2 regions of the Azonexus hydrophilus genome follow, and region 2 is predicted to be linked to the other one. Evidence: riboswitches for the same ligand, from Rfam matches in the RefSeq annotation. Region 2 holds a riboswitch; the other holds the start of a gene.

Region 1 (6,132 bases), 160 kb from region 2:
CGCACGGCTTCGTATTCGGCGGCGATTTCGGCGACGTAGCCGGCCTTCTGGTCGGTCGACAGCAGCTTGGTGGCGACGCCGACGGCGCGCGAGGCGTCCGGCACGTAAACCACCGGGCTGTCGGTGTTGGTGGCGATCTTGATCGCGGTGTGGGCACGGCTGGTCGTCGCACCGCCGATCAGCAGCGGCTGGTTCATGCCGAGGCGTTTCATCTCAGCGGCGACGTGCGCCATTTCTTCCAGCGACGGGGTGATCAGGCCCGAGAGGCCGATGATGTCCACCTTGTGTTCGAGCGCCGCCTTGAGGATGTTGTCGCAAGGCACCATGACGCCGAGGTCGATGACGTCGTAGCCGTTGCAGCCCAGCACCACGCCGACGATGTTCTTGCCGATGTCGTGCACGTCGCCTTTTACGGTGGCCATCAGGATCTTGCCCTTGGAGCCGAGGCCGGTACGGGCCTTTTCGGCTTCGATGAAGGGCAGCAGGTGGGCGACCGCCTGTTTCATCACGCGCGCCGATTTGACCACCTGTGGCAGGAACATCTTGCCGGCGCCAAACAGGTCGCCGACGACGTTCATGCCGCTCATCAGCGGGCCCTCGATGACCGCCAGCGGCGGCTTGCCTTCGCCTTCGAGCTTGGCGCGCACTTCCTCGGTGTCGGCCACGACGAAATCGGTGATGCCCTTGATCAGCGCGTGTTCCAGGCGCTTCTCGACCGACTGCTCGCGCCACGACAGATCGGGGCCGGCGTCCTTGGCCTTGCCTTCCTTGACCGTCTGCGCGAAATCAACCAGCGCCTCGCCGGCGCCGGGGTTCTTGTTCAAAACCACGTCCTCGACCTTGGCGCGCAGTTCGGCTTCCAGGTCGTCGTACACGCCGAGCATGCCGGCATTGACGATGCCCATGGTCATGCCGTTTTTAATGGCGTGGTAGAGGAAGACGGTGTGGATGGCCTCGCGTACCGGGTCGTTGCCGCGGAAGCTGAAGGAGACGTTGGAAACGCCGCCGGAAATGTGGGCGTGCGGCAGGTTTTCCTTGATCCAGCGCACCGACTCGATGAAATCGACGGCGTAGTTGTCGTGTTCCGGGATGCCGGTGGCGATGGCGAAGATGTTCGGGTCGAAAATGATGTCTTCGGCCGGGAAACCCATGCCGGTGAGCAGTTCGTAGGCCTTGCCGCAGATCTCGATCTTGCGCGCGTAGGTGTCGGCCTGGCCCTTTTCGTCGAAGGCCATGACGATGACGGCGGCGCCATAGCGACGGGCGAGTTTCGCCTGTTCCAGGAACTTGGCTTCGCCTTCCTTCATCGAGATCGAATTGACGATGCCTTTACCCTGGATGCACTTGAGGCCGGCCTCGATCACTTCCCATTTGGAGGAGTCGATCATGATCGGCACGCGCGAAATGTCCGGCTCCGAGGCGATCAGCTTGAGGAACTTGTCCATCGCGGCGAGCGAATCGAGCATCGCCTCGTCCATGTTGATGTCGATGACCTGGGCGCCGTTTTCGACCTGCTGGCGGGCGACGGCCAGGGCGTCGTCGAAGCGGCCTTCGAGGATCATCCGGGCGAAGGCGCGCGAGCCGGTGACGTTGGTGCGCTCGCCGACGTTGACGTAGAGCGAGTCGGCGGTGACGTTGAAGGCTTCCAGCCCGGACAGGCGCAGCGCCGGTTCGATTTTTGGCGTTTTGCGTGGGTTGACCGTGGACACCCGTTCGGCGATGGCGCGGATGTGCTCAGGCGAGGTGCCGCAGCAGCCGCCGACGATGTTCACGATGCCGCGCTCGGCCCAGCCGGCGATCTCGTCGGCCAGTTGTTCCGGGGTTTCGTCGTAGCCGCCGAAGGCATTCGGCAGGCCGGCGTTCGGGTGGGCCGAGACGTAGCAGTCGCAGACGCGCGACAGTTCCTCGACGTACTGGCGCAGTTCGCTGGCGCCGAGCGCGCAGTTGAGGCCGAAGGAAAGCGGCTGCACGTGGCGCAGCGAGTTCCAGAAGGCTTCGGCGGTCTGGCCGGACAGCGTGCGCCCGGAGGCGTCGGTGATCGTGCCCGAGATCATCACCGGCCAGCGGCGGCCGGCGATGTCGAAGTATTTCTCGATGGCGAACAGCGCGGCCTTGGCGTTGAGCGTGTCGAAGACGGTTTCGACGAGCAGGATGTCGGCACCGCCCTCGATCAGGCCGGTGGTGGCTTCGACGTAGTTGGCGACCAGTTCGTCGAAAGTGACGTTGCGGTAGCCGGGGTCGTTGACGTCGGGCGAGATCGACGCGGTGCGCGAGGTCGGGCCGAGGACGCCGGCGACGAAGCGCGGCTTGGCCGGATTCTGCGCGGTGAATTCGTCGCACAGCTTGCGGGCGAGCGCCGCGCCTTCGAAGTTCAGTTCGTAGACGATCTCGGTCAGGTTGTAGTCGGCCTGCGAGACGGCGGTCGAGTTGAAGGTGCAGGTCTCGATCAGGTCGGCGCCGGCGGCCAGGTACTCGCGGTGGATGCCGCCGATGATGTCGGGGCGAGTCAGCACCAGCAGGTCGTTGTTGCCTTTGAGGTCGTGCGGATGATCGGCGAAGCGCTCGCCCCGGTAATCCTTTTCCTGCAAGCCGTGGCGCTGGATCATCGTGCCCATGGCGCCGTCGAGGACGAGCAGGCGTTGTTCGAGCAGGGCGTGGAGTTCGGCAGTACGGTCGGGCTGGATCATGGCTTACCTCGGCAAAGCACCGGTGACGCCGCAAAAGCGAACGGCGCTGCAAACCGGCGAGTGGAACAGGGTTTGCGAGCGCCGTTGATCGTTGCCGAGCCTGGCCCCGATGTGGTCAAAGGGTCGCAGCGCTCCTCGGCAGGGGGTGAAGTGTAGCCGTCGACGGCACGAAAGCCAAGTTTTCCCTGCAAAAACAGTCGCTCAGCCCAGCGGCTCGCAGCGTAGCCAGACGGTGAACACGGCGCCGCTGCCGTCTGGCGAGTCGACGGTGATGCGGCCGTCGTAGCGTTCGACCAGCGATTTGCTGACCCACAGGCCGAGGCCGTGGCCGCCGGGTTTGTGGGCGGTGTAGAAGGGCTCGAACAGATGTTCGCGGTCGGCTTCCGGGATGCCCGGGCCGGAATCGGTGACGCTCAGGCGCAGGCCGATCGGCATGTCGGCCTCGTCCCAGTCCTCGACCGCAAGGCGCAGCGTGCCGCCGTCGGGCATGGCCTGGATCGCGTTGGCCAACAAATTGATGACGACCTGCTGCAACTCGTTCTTGTTGCAGGTGACCAGTCGCGCCGAATCGATCTGTTGCTCGATGGCGATATTGCCCTTGCGCAACAGGTGGCCGACCAGCAGCAGGCAATCATGGATCAGTTGCTGGGCGCCGACCGGTTCGAGGTAGCCGACGTATTCCTGCGGCCGGGCGAATTGCAGCAGCTTGGTGACGATCAGGCGGATGCGGTGCACCTGGTCGAGGATCAGCCGGAATTCCGGTTCGACCGGTTTGGCTTGCTCGCCGAGCACTTCGCGGGCCATTTCCAGATTCCCCTGGATGACGGCAATCGGATTATTGATTTCGTGGGCGACGCCGGCGGTCAACTGGCCGATGGCGGCCATTTTTTCCTGAGTGATCAGCTTGCCCTGCGTCGACCGCAGGGTTGCCAGCGCTTCCTGCAATTCGGCAGTGCGCTGGGCCACCTTGCCGTCCAGGGCTTCGCCCCAGCGTTGCAGGGCGAGCGCCTGTGCCTGCTGGCTTTCGAGCAGGCGGTCGAAGTGCCGGGCCAGGTCGCCGACCTCGTCGACATTGGGCACCGGGCCGACGCGGGCGGTGCCGTCGCCGTTCTGGATGGCGTTCATGGTCGCGTGCATGCGCTCGATCGGATGAAAGACCTGGCGCGCCCAGAGCACGCCGAATACCGCAACCAGCAGCATGGTCAGCGCGAACAGCGCGACGATGCCGGACAGCGCCGAATTGCGGGCTTCGGCAAACGGCGTTTCGAGGAAACCGACGTAAAGCATGCCGATGCGCTCGCCGCGACTGTCGATCAGCGGGCGGTAGCCGGAGTAGTACCAGTCCTGGACGACGAAGGCGCGGTCGAGCCAGGTTTCGCCTGCGCCGAGCACGGCGTCACGTACCGCCTGTGAGACGCGGGTACCGATGGCGCGGCCGCCTTCGAACAGGCGGACATTGGTGGCAATGCGCACGTCGCCGAGGAAAAGCGTTGCCGTGCCGACGCTGCCGAGCATCAGTTCGCCATCGGGATAGACGATTTCGTTCAGTCGGTCGACGAATTCGAGATTGCCGTTGAGCAGCACGCCGCCGGCCAGCACGCCGAGCAGCTGGCCATCGTGCGCGTAGACCGGGGCGGCACTATGCACGACCAGACCCCGGTCTTCGGCCACGCGCGGATCGGGCGCGGCGTTCTGGGTCGGCAGCAGCGGCGTATGCGCGCGGCGGGCCAGGGCAGGCTCGATGGCGGCCAGCAAGCCGGGGGTAAAGATGTCGTTATCGGTCTGCGCCTGCCCCGAACGGGCGCGGTTGATGACCGGCCAGCCGGCGAAGCAGGGCTTGCCGGCATAAGCGGGAGCGCAGTCGTCGGCGTCGAGCAGGTGCAGGAAATCCAGCTTCAGGCGCCGTCTTTCGGTGTCCAGCCAGTGGTGCAGGGCGGCCGGATCGGAAGTCGCAGCGTGCACCTGGCCGGCTAGGCGAGTTGACCCGGCCAGACCTTCGACAGCGGTGCCGATGCCGGCACTGACGCGTTCGTAGTAGCCGTTGGCGATACCCAGATCGGCGCCGACCTTGGCCACCAGCAAGCGGTCGAGATAGGCGCTACCCCATTGGGTGAGGATGATCAGCAGCAGCGGCAGCACGACGCCCAGCGGCAGAAGGGCCAGCACCAGCAGCCGTTGGCGGATCGACTGCCGCCGGGGTTTGTCGCTCACTCGCAGCCCCAGGCGGTGCACTTGCGGTCCAGCGTCTTGCGCGAGATGCCCAGGCGGCGCGCGGCTTCCGACTTGTTGCCGTGGCAGGCCTGCAGCGTGGCCAGGATGTGCCGTTTCTCGACGGCTTCCAGGCGCTCGCCGCTGGCGCCGTCACCGTCGTCACCAGTGTCGTCGTCGGTGCCCAGGTCGAACCAGCCGAGGATCAGGGAGCGCTCGATGAAGTTGCGCAGTTCGCGTACATTGCCCGGCCAGTCATAGGCGGCCATGCGGGCGAGGGCACGCGGCGTCAGGTCGAGCGGCGGCACGTTCAGCGCCTGCGCCATGCTGGCGATGAAATGGCGGGCGAGCAGGGCGATGTCGTCGGGGCGCTCGCGCAGGGCGGGCAGATTGAGTTCGACGACCTGCAGGCGGTAGTAGAGGTCCTGGCGGAAGCGCTGCTGGGCGACTTCTTCCTTGAGATTGCGGTTGGTGGCGGCGATGACGCGCACGTCGACCGGGATTTCCTGTTCCGAGCCGACCGGCCGGATGCGCCGCTCCTCGAGCACGCGCAACAGCTTGGCCTGGGCGGCGGCGGGCATTTCGGCGATTTCGTCGAGGAACAGCGTGCCGCCCTGGGCGTAGTAGAACAGGCCTTCGCGGGCGCTCTGGGCGCCGGTGAAGGCGCCCTTGACGTGGCCGAACAGTTCCGATTCGATCAGTTCGGCGGCAATCGCCGCGCAGTTGATCGGCACGAAGGGGCCGGCGTGGCGGCCGCTCATGCGGTGCAGGGCGCGGGCGGCGACTTCCTTGCCGGTCCCGGATTCGCCGGTGATCAGCACGGTGGCGTTGGTCGGCGCGATTCGCTTGAGCCGCTCGCAGATGCCCTGCATGGCATCGGACTGGCAGATGACGCCATCGACCGCCGTCGATCTTTCCTCGATCTCGCGGCGCAGCACGAAATTTTCCCGGCGCAGCCGCGAGCGTTCGAAACAGCGGGCGACGCCGTTGAGCATCTGGGCCACCGAAAAAGGCTTGAGCAGGAAGTCGGAGGCGCCGGCGCGCAGCGCGTCGATGGCCGTATCGAGGTCGGCGTAGGCGGTGATCAGGATGACGTCGCCGGCAAAGCCGTCGTCGCGCAGGTCGTGCAGCCATTCGATGCCGGAACGGCCGGGCAGCGAGATGTCGAGGATGATCAGGTCGTACAGCCGCCGGTGCAGTTGCGGCACCGCCTGTTCGACGCTGCCGGCCGTATCCA
Region 2 (6,132 bases):
GCGGGGTGACGGGGCGTATTTCGATATTGAGGCTGCTCATGGTGATAAACCCTTGTTCTCCGTTTGGTCCGGAATTTTTCAAACCCCTGCCGCCCGGCCCTGGCTGACAGACGTCATATCATAGCTCAAGCCGGCGGCGGCTCAGCCCCGCGCGGCTGCTTGTAGCGGTTGTAACCCCACAGGTACTGGGCCGGGCACTGGCGAATCAGCGTCTCGATCTCGTGATTGATCTGCTGCGCCCGCGCAACGGTATCGCCGGTCAGTGGCTGCGTCGGCAACTGGAAATGGATGCGGTAACCGCGCCCGCCCGGCAAGCGCTCGCCCCAGGTCATCAGGGCCGCGGCGCCGGTCTCGGTCAGGCGGGCAGCCAAGGTCATGGTGTAGGCCGGACGACCGAAGAAATCGAGCCACACGCCCTCGCCGGTCTTCGGCGCCTGATCGGGCAGCATGCCGACCATCTGTCCTTTCTTCAGCGCCTTGATCAGCGCCCGGACGCCGGACAGGTCGGCCGGCGCCAGATGCAGTTGAGCCCGCTTGCGCCCCATCAGGATCAGCTCCTGGGCGGCGGCGGATTTCGGCGGCCGGTAAAGCACGGTGATGTCGCCGAACGAAGACAGGTATTGCGCGGTGATTTCGAAGCAACCGAGATGCGGCGTCAGGAAAACGACACCTTTACCGGCCGCCAGGGCGGCTTCAAGATGCCCCCGACCGACCACGTTCACCACCTGCGCATTGGCTTCGTCGAGCGTGCGCATCCAGATGCGCGACAACTCCAGCATCTGCTTGCCGGCCTCGGCCGCCGCCGGCAGGTTCAGCGCCGGGTCGATGCCGGCCTGCGCCATGTTGCCGCGCAGGTTGCGCCGATAGGTCGGCGACAACAGATAGGTCAGGCGCCCGAGCCAGCCACCCAGCCGGTGAATCGCGGACAGCGGCAGATGCGACAGCAGACGGAACAGGAAAACCATGAGACCCCGGGGGTTGAAAGAAATCAGCAAAGGCCTATCATTATGGGATCGCCGAGTTAAACAGACAACTTGCGGGGCGATTCACAAATACTGCTAAAGCGTCGCCAGCTCGTGGTCCGAAGCAGGTAACGCCGGATCAAAGGACCACTGGAGCTTTCCATGAGCGATTACCTGTTCACCTCGGAGTCCGTTGGCGAAGGCCATCCGGACAAGGTCGCCGACCAGATTTCCGACGCCATCCTCGACGCCATCCTGGCGCAGGACAAGCATTCCCGCGTTGCCGCCGAAACCCTGTGCAACACCGGCCTGGTTGTGCTGGCCGGTGAAATCACCACCAACGCCAACGTCGATTACATCCAGATCGCCCGCGACACGATCAAGCGCATCGGCTACGACAACACCGACTACGGCATCGACTACAAGGGTTGTGCCGTGCTCGTCGCCTACGACAAGCAGAGCCCGGACATCGCCCAGGGCGTCAATGCTGCCTACGACGACAACCTCGGCCAGGGTGCCGGCGACCAGGGCCTGATGTTCGGCTACGCCTGCGACGAAACGCCGTCGCTGATGCCGCTGCCGATCTACCTGTCGCACCGCCTGGTCGAGCGCCAGGCCATGCTGCGCAAGGACGGCCGCCTGCCGTGGGCACGCCCGGACGCCAAGTCCCAGGTCACCATCCGCTACGTCGATGGCAAGCCGCACTCGATCGACACCGTCGTGCTGTCCACCCAGCATTCGCCGGACATCAGCCTGGAAGACCTGCGCGAAGCGACCATCGAGCAGATCATCAAGCCGGTGCTGCCGAAGGAGCTGATCAAGGGCGACATCAAGTTCCTGGTCAATCCGACTGGCCGCTTCGTCGTCGGCGGCCCGCAGGGCGACTGCGGCCTGACCGGCCGCAAGATCATCGTCGACACCTACGGCGGGGCCGCACCGCACGGCGGCGGCGCCTTCTCCGGCAAGGACCCGTCCAAGGTCGACCGCTCGGCCGCCTACGCCACCCGCTACGTCGCCAAGAACATCGTCGCCGCCGGCCTGGCCAGCAAGTGCCTGGTGCAGGTTTCGTACGCCATCGGCGTCGCCGAGCCGACCTCGATCATGGTCGAGACCTACGGCACCGGCAAGGTCAGCAACGAAACGCTGACCGCCCTGGTCCGCAAGCACTTCGACCTGCGCCCGAAGGGCATCGTCAACATGCTCGACCTGCTGCGCCCGATCTACCAGAAGACCGCCGCCTACGGCCACTTCGGCCGCGACGAGCCGGAATTCTCGTGGGAAGCCACCGACCGCGCCAATTTGCTGAAAAGCGACGCCGGCCTGTAATCGGCAACAACAGCAAGACAAAAGGGGCTTCGGCCCCTTTTATTTTTGCTAGTATTGCCACATATGCTGAAAAAAATCCCGGTCGAGCATCTACGTCTCGGCATGCACCTTCAGGCCTTCTGTGGCGACTGGCTGGAACACCCGTTCTGGCGGACCCGCTTCGTCCTCAAGGATGCGCAGGACCTGGTCCTGATCAGGGAAAGCAGCATCCGCGAAGTGTGGATCGACATCAACAAGGGCATCGATGTCGAAGCGGACCGCACCCGCAGCGAGGATGAATTCGAGACCATCGAGGAAATTCCCCCGCCGCCCCCCGTCGTTCAGCCCAAGGCCGCCTTTGCCGACGAAGTAAAACGTGCCTCGCGCATCGTCGCCAAAGGCCGTGAAGCCGTGGTCTCGATGTTCCAGGAAGCGCGCATGGGCAAGGCCATCGAAGCCGAAGCCGCAGCGCCGCTGGTCGAGGAAATTTCCAATTCGATGCTGCGCAACCCTGGTGCGCTGGTCAGCATCGCCCGCCTGAAGACGGCGGACGACTACACCTACCTGCATTCCGTCGCCGTCTGCGCCTTGATGATCGCGCTGGCCCGCCAGCTCGGACTCGACGAGCAACAAACGCGCGAAGCCGGCATGGCCGGTCTGCTGCACGATCTGGGCAAGGCGATGATGCCGAGCGCCGTGCTCAACAAACCCGGCAAGCTGACCGACGCCGAATTCGCCGTGGTCAAGACCCACCCGGAAGAAGGCCACAAACTTCTGCTGGCCGGCAACGGCGCCAGCGAAATCGCCCGCGACGTCTGCCTGCACCACCATGAAAAATTCGACGGCAGCGGCTATCCGGCCGGCCTGTCCGGCGAGGCGATCAGTCTTTACGCGCGCATGGGCGCGGTCTGCGACGTGTACGACGCAATCACCTCCAACCGCCCGTACAAGGCCGGCTGGGACCCTGCCGAATCGATCCGGCGGATGGCCGAATGGAAGGGGCATTTCGATCCGGCCATCTTCCAGGCCTTCGTCAAGAGCCTGGGCATCTACCCGGTCGGTTCGCTGGTCCGGCTCGAATCCGGCAAGCTCGGCGTGGTCGTCGAACAGAATGGGCAATCGCTGCTCAAACCGCGGCTCAAGGTATTTTTCTCGACCCGCTCGCAAAGCTACCTGAAGCCGGAAACCATCGATCTGGCGCGCAGCGCCGAAAAGATCGCCGGCCGGGAAGATGCCGAAAAATGGGGAATCAAGGATGTGGACCGCTACTGGGCTGCCGAAACAGTCTGAAAACGGTTTATAATCCGCCACCTACCGAGGAGCGCTGCAAGAGACCCTATCTCTCAGGCTCGGTTCAAAACTGCGCTCACTGTCCAACCCTGCCGGGCGCAGGGGGTTCGGTGAGTTGAACACCGCCCCTCCCCGTCACAGTTATTCAGGAGCTTACTGTGGCCAATACCCAAGACTACGTCATTGCCGACATCAACCTTGCCGACTGGGGTCGCAAGGAAATCCGCATCGCCGAAGGCGAAATGCCGGGCCTGATGGCCATTCGCGAAGAATTCGCCAAGACCCAGCCGCTCAAGGGCGCACGCATCACCGGTTCGCTGCACATGACCATCCAGACCGCCGTGCTGATCGAGACGCTGACCGCGCTCGGCGCCGAAGTCCGCTGGGCCTCGTGCAACATCTTCTCGACCCAGGATCACGCCGCCGCCGCCATCGCTGCCGCCGGCATCCCGGTCTTCGCCGTCAAGGGCGAAACCCTGGTCGATTACTGGGACTACACCCACCGCATCTTCGAATGGGCCGACGGCGGTTACTCGAACATGATCCTCGACGACGGCGGCGATGCCACCCTGCTGCTGCACCTGGGCGCTAAGGCCGAGAAGGACATTTCCGTCCTGGCCAAGCCGGGCTCCGAAGAAGAGACCATCCTCTTCGCCGCCATCAAGGCCAAGCTGGCCACCGACCCCACCTGGTATTCCGTGCGCCTAGCCCAGATCAAGGGCGTGACCGAAGAAACCACCACCGGCGTCCATCGCCTGTACCAGATGCACCAACGTGGCGACCTCAAGTTCCCGGCCATCAACGTCAACGACTCGGTCACCAAGTCCAAGTTCGACAACCTCTACGGCTGCCGCGAATCGCTGGTCGATGGCATCAAGCGCGCCACCGACGTCATGGTCGCCGGCAAAATCGCCGTGATCTGCGGCTACGGCGACGTGGGCAAGGGTTCGGCGCAAGCCATGCGCGCCCTGTCGGCACAAGTCTGGGTCACCGAAATCGACCCGATCTGCGCGCTGCAGGCCGCCATGGAAGGCTACCGCGTGGTGACCATGGAATACGCCGCCGACAAGGCCGACATCTTCGTCACCACGACCGGCAACTTCCACGTCATCACCCATGACCACATGGCCGCGATGAAGAACAACGCCATCGTCTGCAACATCGGCCACTTCGACAACGAAATCGACGTCGCCTCGCTGGAAAAGTACCAGTGGGAAGAGATCAAGCCGCAAGTCGACCACGTGATCTTCCCGGACGGCAAGCGCATCATCCTGCTCGCCAAGGGTCGCCTGGTGAACCTCGGTTGCGGTACCGGCCATCCGTCCTACGTGATGTCCTCGTCGTTCGCCAACCAGACCATCGCCCAGATCGAGCTGTTCACCAAGACCGCCGACTACCCGGTCGGTGTCTATACGCTGCCCAAGCACCTCGACGAAAAGGTCGCCCGCCTGCAGCTGAAGACGCTCAACGTGCAGCTGTCGACGCTGACGCAGCAACAGGCCGACTACATCGGCGTGCCGGTGGAAGGCCCGTACAAGGCCGACCACTACCGCTACTGATCGTCCGCAGCTGCCACCGAGACCGCCCCGATGAGCATGAACTCCTTCCATGCCCGCCAGGGCGGTCGGCAACGTGACGAGAAACCGGTCAAGACGCCGGTCGACCGTCACGGCCTGCTGCGCGCCGACGCCCTGCTGGTCCAGCGCGGACTGGCAGCGTCGCGCACGCAGGCGCAGCGGCTGATCGGCGAAGGCCGGGTACTCGCCGACGGCAAGGCGATCGCCAAGCCATCGCTGGAACTGCCGGCCGACGCCGTCCTCACCGTTGTCGAAGACGAAAGCGACCGCTACGTCTCGCGCGGCGGCCTCAAGCTGGCCGGCGCCCTGGCGCACACCGGTATCGCTGTCGCCGGCAGGACCTGCCTCGATGTCGGGCAATCCACCGGCGGCTTCACCGACTGCCTGCTGCAGGCCGGCGCCACGCAAGTGGTCGGCGTCGATGTCGGTCACGGACAACTGCACGGCAAGCTGAAAAACGACGGGCGCGTCAGCGCACTCGAAGGCATCAACTGCCGCGCCCTGAGCGCCGCCGATCTCGGCGACGCCATGCCGACCGGCGGTTTCGACCTGATCGTCGGCGACGTCTCGTTCATCTCGATGACCCTGGTGCTGCCGCAACTACCGGCGCTGCTCGCCGCCGACGGCGACCTGCTGCTGCTCATCAAGCCGCAGTTCGAAGTCGGCCCGCACAACATCGGCAAGGGCGGCATCGTGCGCGACCCGACGCTGTACCGCGAAGTCGAAGGACGCTTTCTTGATCTGGCCCGGCAACTCGACCTGACCGCAAAAGCCTGGCTCGACAGCCCCATCACCGGCGGCGACGGCAACCGCGAATTCTTTATCTGGCTGAAAAAATGAACACCAATATCTCGATCGAATTCTTCCCGCCGCAGACGCCCGAAGGCGTGGAAAAACTGCGCGCCACCCGGGCCGAACTGGCCAAGCTGAAACCCGAGTTCTTCTCGGTCACCTACGGCGCCGGTGGCTCGACCCGCGAGCGCACCTTCGCCATCGTC

What was found. Region 2 has a riboswitch for S-adenosylhomocysteine ahead of ahcY (adenosylhomocysteinase). Riboswitches for the same ligand answer to the same signal wherever they lie in the genome.
Region 1: another riboswitch for S-adenosylhomocysteine. It lies ahead of metH (methionine synthase); the one in region 2 lies ahead of ahcY (adenosylhomocysteinase).

What each region holds. Positions count from the first base shown of each region.
Region 1 covers NZ_CP151406.1:276,766-282,897, reverse strand. The annotation lists gene metH (methionine synthase) at 1-2,684, opposite strand, end outside; S-adenosyl-L-homocysteine riboswitch at 2,757-2,830, opposite strand; gene AADV58_RS01340 (cache domain-containing protein) at 2,889-4,898, opposite strand; gene AADV58_RS01335 (sigma-54 dependent transcriptional regulator) at 4,895-6,132, opposite strand, start outside.
Region 2 covers NZ_CP151406.1:121,374-127,505, forward strand. The annotation lists gene AADV58_RS00520 (GNAT family N-acetyltransferase) at 1-40, opposite strand, end outside; gene AADV58_RS00525 (lysophospholipid acyltransferase family protein) at 126-965, opposite strand; gene metK (methionine adenosyltransferase) at 1,125-2,288, shown strand; gene AADV58_RS00535 (HD-GYP domain-containing protein) at 2,352-3,557, shown strand; S-adenosyl-L-homocysteine riboswitch at 3,578-3,642, shown strand; gene ahcY (adenosylhomocysteinase) at 3,716-5,116, shown strand; gene AADV58_RS00545 (TlyA family RNA methyltransferase) at 5,147-5,974, shown strand; gene metF (methylenetetrahydrofolate reductase [NAD(P)H]) at 5,971-6,132, shown strand, end outside.